2 regions of the Mesorhizobium sp. P2_C4 genome follow, and region 2 is predicted to be linked to the other one. Evidence: riboswitches for the same ligand, from Rfam matches in the RefSeq annotation. Region 2 holds a riboswitch; the other holds the start of a gene.
What was found. Region 2 has a riboswitch for S-adenosylmethionine ahead of metX (homoserine O-acetyltransferase MetX). Riboswitches for the same ligand answer to the same signal wherever they lie in the genome.
Positions count from the first base shown of each region.

Region 1: it holds a riboswitch for S-adenosylmethionine, as region 2 does, so the genes downstream of both, AC1DX6_RS05205 (O-succinylhomoserine sulfhydrylase) here and metX (homoserine O-acetyltransferase MetX) in region 2, are expected to answer to the same signal.

Region 1 covers NZ_JBFUDT010000001.1:1,092,663-1,096,615, reverse strand. The annotation lists gene AC1DX6_RS05215 (ABC transporter substrate-binding protein) at 1-598, opposite strand, end outside; gene AC1DX6_RS05210 (2'-deoxycytidine 5'-triphosphate deaminase) at 696-1,790, opposite strand; SAM riboswitch at 1,869-1,946, shown strand; gene AC1DX6_RS05205 (O-succinylhomoserine sulfhydrylase) at 2,004-3,194, shown strand; gene AC1DX6_RS05200 (ceramide glucosyltransferase) at 3,227-3,953, opposite strand, start outside.
Region 2 covers NZ_JBFUDT010000007.1:205,073-209,025, forward strand. The annotation lists gene AC1DX6_RS24575 (glycosyltransferase family 2 protein) at 1-393, opposite strand, end outside; gene AC1DX6_RS24580 (hypothetical protein) at 453-650, shown strand; gene AC1DX6_RS24585 (DUF1330 domain-containing protein) at 753-1,073, shown strand; gene metW (methionine biosynthesis protein MetW) at 1,084-1,698, opposite strand; gene metX (homoserine O-acetyltransferase MetX) at 1,757-2,926, opposite strand; SAM riboswitch at 3,000-3,077, opposite strand; gene hisC (histidinol-phosphate transaminase) at 3,232-3,953, shown strand, end outside.

The sequences.
Region 1 (3,953 bases), on a different contig from region 2:
CGCTCGCCTTCTTCATCCAGTCGACCAGCACGAATTTGTCCGAGATGACAGCGTCGAGGCGGCCGTTGGTCAGATCGGTGATCGCCTCTTCCTGGGTCGGGTAGAGCTTGGCCTCGGCGCCGGCCTTGCCATAGACGTCCTGGGCATAGTCGGCCTGGGTGGTCGACGCCTGAGCGCCCACCGTCTTGCCGGCCAGGGCCGCCGCTTCAGTCGAGGTGAGCTCGCTGTCCTTCAGGGCCACCATGGCAAGCGGCGTCGTGTAATATTTGTTGGTGAAAGCGACCTGTTTCTTGCGTTCCTCGGTGATGCTCATCGAGGCGATGATGGCGTCGAACTTCTTGGCCTGGAGCGCGGGAATAATGCCGTCCCAATCCTGCGTGACGATCTCGCACTCGACCTTCATCTGCGCGCAAAGCGCATCGGCGATGTCGATGTCGAAGCCGACGACCTTGCCGTCCGGCGTGATGGTGTTGAATGGCGGATAGGCACCCTCGGTGCCGATCTTCAGTTTTTCCGCGGCCTGCGCCGACAAGGAGCCGGCAGCAATGACCAGCATGGCAGCGCTTGCCGCCGATAGGATCCATCTCGAAATCTGCATTTTTGTTCCCCTTGATTTACGTCTTTCTGACGGCCTGGTTGCAGCCAAGCACGGCGCGCCGGGTCAGGCAAGCGCAGTCTGACGGTGACAAGGAAGATCAGCGCGCGGCGCGGAAGTGCTTGGACAGCTTCAGGCCCTGCGCCTGGTAGTTGGAGCCGAGATCGGTACCGTAGAGCGCCTGCGGCCGCTTAAGCATGTGTTCGTAGACCAGCCGCCCGACGATCTGGCCATGGTCGAGGATGAACGGCACTTCGTGGCTGCGCACTTCGAGCACCGCCCGGCTGCCGGTGCCGCCTGACGCCGAATGGCCAAAACCCGGATCGAAGAAGCCAGCATAATGGACGCGGAATTCGCCAACCAGCGGATCGAAGGGCGTCATCTCGGCGGCATAGAGCGGCGGCACATGCACCGCCTCGCGCGACACCAGTATGTAGAACTCGTCGGGATCGAGCACCAGCTCGCCGGCGCCGCGCTTGTAGAGCGGCTCCCAGAAGTCGACGACATCCTGCGCGGCGCGCTTGTCGACATCGACCAGGCCGGTGTGATGCTTGCCGCGATAGCCGACCAGCCCATCCTTGTCGCCGTCGAGATCGATCGACAGCGCAATGCCGCCGCCGGAAATGTTGGGTGGCTCGGTGGCGACCAGCATCTCGGCGCGATGCAATTCGCTCAGCTCAGCCTCCGACAAAAGCGCATTGCCGGTGCGGAACCGGATCTGCGACAGCCGCGAGCCGGTGCGCACGACGATGGGGAAGGTGCGCGGGCTGACTTCCAGATAGAGCGGGCCGTCATAGCCGGCGGCGATCTTGTCGAACTCGTGGCCGCGATCGGTCATCACCCGGGTGAAGATGTCGAGCCGTCCGGTCGAACTCTTGGGGTTGGCCGATGCGGAAATGTTGGCAGGCAGCGCCAGGCTTTCGAGCAGCGGCACGATGTAGACGCAGCCGGTTTCCAATACGGCGCCTTCGGCGAGGTCGATCTCGTGCAATTTCAGCCGGTCGAGCTTCTCGGCGACCTTGTGGCTCGGCCCGGGCAGAAAGGAAGCGCGCACCCGCCACGCTTTGGCGCCGAGCCTGAGATCGAGGCTGGCCGGCTGGATCTGGTCGGCATCGAGCGCGCGCGGCGACTTCAGCGCACCGGACTGGAACAGCGCCGAGATGTCCTGATCGGGAAGAATGCCTGTCTGCCGCAAGGCTCTGCTCCTTAGCCGCTGGTACAAACCTCTTAATCAAGCCGGGAATTGACGCAAGCGCGGTGCAGGTCTAAAGGGTCGTTATCCCGTGGTGATTTGGCCGGTCGGCTTGCAGCCACGTTAAACAAGTCGCTAAAGGACCGTCGGGCCGCAAGGCCGTATGGACCGGTTGCGACTTTCGCGGCCGGTTTTTTTGTGTCTGGAACAAAAGCGATGAGCACCAAGAAGCGTAACTGGAAGCCTCAGACGGCACTCGTGCATGCCGGGACCCTGCGTTCCCAATTCGGCGAAACGTCGGAGGCGATGTACCTCACCCAGGGCTATGTCTATGAAACGGCGCAGGCAGCCGAAGCCCGCTTCAAGGGCGAAGAGCCGGGCTTCATCTATTCGCGCTACGCCAACCCGACCGTCGACATGTTCGAAAAGCGCATGTGTGCGCTGGAGGGTGCCGAGGACGCGCGCGCCACCGCGTCCGGCATGGCGGCGGTGACGGCCGCCCTTCTGTGCAGCGCCAGGGCCGGCGACCATATCGTGGCGGCGCGTGCGCTGTTCGGTTCCTGCCGCTGGGTGATCGAGACGTTGGCGCCGAAATACGGCATCGAGGCAACGCTGGTCGACGGCACCGACATCGCCAATTGGGAAAAGGCGGTGAGGCCGAACACAAAACTGTTCTTCCTGGAAAGCCCGACCAACCCGACACTGGAAGTGGTCGACATCGCCGCGGTCGCCGCGTTGGCCACTTCGATCGGCGCACGGCTGATCGTCGACAATGTCTTTGCCACCCCCTTGCAGCAAAAACCTTTGCAGCTCGGCGCCCACATTGTCGTCTACTCGGCGACCAAGCATATTGACGGCCAGGGGCGGTGCCTGGGCGGCGTCATCCTGTCGGACAAGAAGTGGATCGACGAGAATTTGCACGACTATTTCCGCCACACCGGCCCCAGCCTGTCGCCGTTCAACGCCTGGACACTGCTGAAGGGCCTGGAGACGCTGCCGCTGCGTGTGCGCCAGCAGACGGAAAGTGCCGGCAAGATCGCAGATTTCCTGGCCGAGCGGCCGGAAATCGCCCGCGTCATCTATCCGGGCCGCGCCGACCACCCGCAGGCTGATATCGTCAAAAAGCAGATGTCGGGCGGCTCGACGCTGATCTGCCTCGACGTCAAGGGCGGCAAGCAGGCGGCGTTCGCCTTGCAAAACGCGCTCGACATCGTGCTGATCTCCAACAATCTCGGTGATGCCAAAAGCCTGATCACCCATCCGGCGACGACGACGCACAAGAACCTGAGCGACGAGGCGCGCGCCGAACTCGGCATCGGGCCGGGCACGCTCCGGCTGTCGGTCGGTCTCGAGGATGCGGACGATCTGCTGGCGGATATCGAACAGGCGTTGAAGTCGGCCAAATAGGCTTCGCCCGATACCAAAAAAGCGCGGGGCGCTCAGGCGCCCGACGGCGTCTCTTCCAGTTCGGCAACGGCCTTGGTGTGGATGGTCATCGCGTTGCCGCGCCAGTCGACGGCGCCACCCAGCCAGCCGCGCACCCAAAGCGCGGGAAGCATCACGTCGCGCGCCATCATCGCCGCGATCATGCGCGGCGACAGGTACCAGCCTTTGGCCCAGGCCAGGGCGCATTCCGGAAGGTAGGCGAGTGAGAGTACAGCGACAGCAGTTGCCGGCAGGCTGAGGCCTGCACCCGCCGCCGCCAACAGCGCCAGCACCAGCGGCACCGCCGCGCCGGTCAGGATCTCGGGTGCGAAGAACAACGGGAAGGTGACGCGGCGCAGGCGCGCCCAACGCGCCTGGCGTGACCAGATTTCGTCGAATTTGCGCTGGCCAAGCGGCTGCTCGAAGGGCGAGGCGACAAGGTTGACGCGCAGCCCGAGCCCATTGACCAGCTTGGTAGCAGCGGCGTCCTCGGCGATCTCGGCGGCCAGCGCGCGGATGCCGCCATTGGCGTCGAGCATCGGCTTGTTCCACAGCATGCTCTTGCCCTGGGCAAAGCCGAGGCCAAGCGCGTCGCCGGTATATTGCCAGCGTGCCTGCAGCGTGTTGAGGAAAGCGCATTCGACCTCCGCCCAGAACCCGTCCGGACGCGAGCCGATCGGCGTCGAGCAGACAAGGCCGGTGCCGTCGCGCCATGCCGCCAGCAGATGCTGGACATAGTCT
Region 2 (3,953 bases):
GCGGCCACCCTTCACCGACACGAAAGAACTGATCAGCACTTCGAGCGATGGGTTTTCCTCGAAACGCGCCAGCGTTCGCTGCAGCCGGTCCGGCAAGTAGACATCGTCGGAATCAAGGAAGGTCACGATCGGCGCTTGCGCGCGCTCGATGCCGGCATTGCGGGCGGCATTGGCGCCCCGCCATTTGGCGCCAACATAGATGAGGCGCGGATCGTGAATGCGGGCCAGCGCCGCTTCCGTCCCATCGGTCGAGCCGTCGTCGACAACAATATGCTCGAAGCGGGTGAGGTTCTGCGCCAGCACGCTCTCCACGGCGCGCACGACCTGATCGCGCCGGTTGTGCGTCGGCGTGATCACCGTGATAAGAGGCGCTTGATCTATCGTTCTGGGCATGTCGCTTCCGCTATGCCCCGGGTTCTGCGAGGGTTGGATCGATTTGATGCTCGCCTTCCATGCCCGCCCCGGAATCGCGTTCGATTCGAGGCTACGAGAACGAAGCGGTGGTGTCATCACAAAGTGTTGAGGCAGAGCCTGTCCGCAACGGCGAATTCGCAAGCCAGCGTCTCAATTGCAACACCGCCTGCGGCCCAGGAAATCCCGAAACCGTGGCGTTTGGCGAGATGGAATTGCCTGTCGCCGACGAGATGTAGGCAATCCTATTACTTCAGACGTAATCGACTGGCGTTCGAACGCCCTGCAAACTGCCTGCATGAAGCCGGCCGTTCGGCTTCGATCCAGCAGGGAGTTCAGCCATGACCGCCTACGCCGTTGCCCATATGCGCCAAGCCACGATGGGCCCGCAGATTGTCGAATATCTTGAGAAGATCGATGCGACTCTGGAACCTTTCGGAGGCCGGTTTCTGGTCCATGGCGGCGATGTGGAGGTGATCGAAAACGACTGGGCCGGGCATCTGATCGTCATCGAATTCCCCGACAGGGAGCATGTGCGCAGATGGTACCGCTCGCCCGCCTATCAGCAGATCCTGGCGCTGCGCACCGGCAATTCGGAGTCCGCCGTGGTTTTTGTTGACGGCGTCGACCATCCGCACAAAGCTACGGACGTTCTGGGATAGGCGGCGAAGCTTATCGCTTCAGCAGGAACACCGCTTGCTGGCCGAAGAAATTCCAGAACCACCATGGCATCGACAGGCCGATCTTCTGGCCGTTGGCATCGAGCGCGGTCGCTTTTTCGACCGTCGCGCCGAGTTCGTCGCACAGATTGACGAAGTCGCGGATGGTGCAGAAATGGATGTTGGGCGTGTCGTACCAGGAGTAGGGCAGGTCCTTGGTCACCGGCATGCGGCCATTGAGGAACAGCGACAGCCGCACCCGCCAATGGCCGAAATTGGGGAAGGAGACGATGGCGCGGTTGCCGATCCTCAGCAGTTCGTCGAGCACCAGTTTCGGGTTGCGGGTCGCCTGCAAGGTCTGCGACAGGACGACGAAATCAAAGCCCTTGTCGGGATAGAATTCGAGGTCCTTGTCGGCATCGCCCTGGATGACCGAGAGGCCGCGCGCCACGCATTCATTGACGCCACGCTGCGACAGCTCCAGGCCGCGACCGTCGACCTGCTTGGTCTCCTGCAGCAATTCCAGCAGCAGGCCGTCGCCGGAGCCGACGTCGAGCACCCGTGACAGCGGCGGGATGAGATCGGCGACGACTTCGAGGTCGACGCGCTGGGCGTGGTTGACGCTCATGGCTTCGCCTCTTGCCTGACGCATGATCCCTGTCCGAAAAGTCTGCAACTTTTCGGGGTCATGCGCTGAGCCCCCTGGCCCGCGCGGCCGAGCCGATGAAGCCGTTGATGGCGGCGAACAGCTCCGGCTCGTCGAGCAGGAAGGCGTCGTGGCCGCGGTCGGTGTCGATCTCGACGAAGGATACCGATGCGCCGGCCGCGTTCAGCGCGTGCACGATCGAGCGGCTCTCCTCGGTCGGGAACAGCCAGTCGCTGGTGAAGGACACCAGGCAGAAGCGGGTTTTGGTGCCGGCAAAGGCATCGGCCAGCCGCCCGCCATGGTCGGCGGCGAGGTCGAAATAGTCCATGGACCGGGTCATGTAGAGATAGGAATTGGCGTCGAAGCGGTCGACAAAGGTCTGGCCCTGATGGCGCAGATAGCTCTCGATCTGGAAGTCGGCGTCGAAACCGAAGGTCAGCGCCTCGCGGTCCTGCAGATTGCGGCCGAACTTCCTATGAAGTGCCGCTTCCGACAGATAGGTGATGTGGGCGGCCATGCGCGCCACCGCCAGCCCTTTTTCGGGGCGCGCGCCAAAGTCGAGATATTTGCCGCCATGCCAGTCGGGGTCGGCCATCACCGCTTGCCGGCCAACCTCGTGGAAGGCGATGTTCTGCGAGGAATGACGGGCGCCGGTGGCGATCGGCAGCGCCGAGAAGACCCGCTCCGGATAGCTCGATGCCCATTCCAGCACCTGCATGCCGCCCATCGAGCCGCCAAGGACGGAAAACAGCTTTTCGATGCCGAAATGGTCGACCAGCATCAGTTGCGCGCGCACCATGTCGCGGATGGTGATGATCGGCAGGTCGAGCCCGTAGGGCTTGCCTGTGGCGGGATTGGTCGAGGCGGGGCCGGTGGAACCGAGGCAGCCGCCGATGACGTTGGAGCAGATGACGAAAAAGCGGTTGGTGTCGATGATCTTGCCCGGGCCGATCAGCACTTCCCACCAGCCGGGCTTGCCGGTCACCGGGTTGGTGCTGGCGACATGCTGGTCGCCGGTCAGCGCGTGGCAGACCAAGATCGCGTTGGAGCGGGCATCATTGAGTGTGCCGTAGGTCTGGTAGGCGATCTGGAACGGCGACAAAAGCGTGCCGGCGTCGAGCTTGAGCGGCTTGTCGGCGCCGAAACGCAACACCGGGCTCGACGGTGCGTCGGCCTCGTTATTGGTTTTTCCTGCGCGCAGAGCGGCCATCACATCTCTCATACATCGGTCGTCCGGCCGGCCGCGGACAACAAAAAACCGGCATTGCCGTCGCAAAGCCGGTTACAGGATGCAAACGGCCCTTTAGCAAGTTGTTTAACGTGGCTGCAAGCCGACCGGCCAAATCACCACGGAACTGTTGCGTTCTTCTAGAACTCGCGCGGCCCGCCGTCAACGGCCAGCCGTGCGCGCCACTGCCACCTCTCGACATTCCGGGCCACGGCTTGTATTTCCGCTGCGGCTTTCCGGCGGAAGTGTTCTCGCCAGCGGAAGCATTCTCGACGGATTTTGCGAAGATGAACCAGAGACCGGATCAGCTACGGCCAACACCCCGCGCGGGCATAATGGACATCGAAGCCTATGTGCCGGGCAAGAGCACGGCGCCGGCCGGTGTCGCCAAGGTCCACAAGCTGTCGTCGAACGAGAACCCGCTCGGGCCATCGCCGAAGGCGATCGAGGCGGCGCGGGAAATCGCCGGAAAGCTCGACATCTATCCCGACGGCACCGCCAGGCGGCTGCGCGAGGCGATCGCCGAAGTGCATGGCCTCAATCCAGCAAACATCATCTGCTCCAACGGTTCCGACGAGATCCTGGGCCTGCTGGCGCAGACCTATCTGGCACCCGGCGATGAAGCGGTGATCACCGAACACGCCTTCATGGTCTACAAGATCTACATCCAGTCGGCCGGCGCCGTCCCGGTTGTGGTCAAGGAGACCGACGACCGCGCCGACATCGACGCGATCCTGGCGGCGGTGACGCCGCGCACAAAGATCGTTTTCCTCGCCAATCCCAACAACCCGACCGGCACCTATGTGCCGTTCCAGGAGGTGCGCCGCCTGCATGCCGGCCTGCCCAGGCATGTGCTTCTGGTGCTGGACGCGGCTTACGCGGAATATGTCCGCCGCAATGACTACGAAGCCGGCATCGAACTGGTCGGCAGCGCCGAGAACGTTGTGATGACCCGCACCTTCTCCAAGATCGGTCTTGGCGGTGCCAGGATCGGCTGGATGTACGCGCC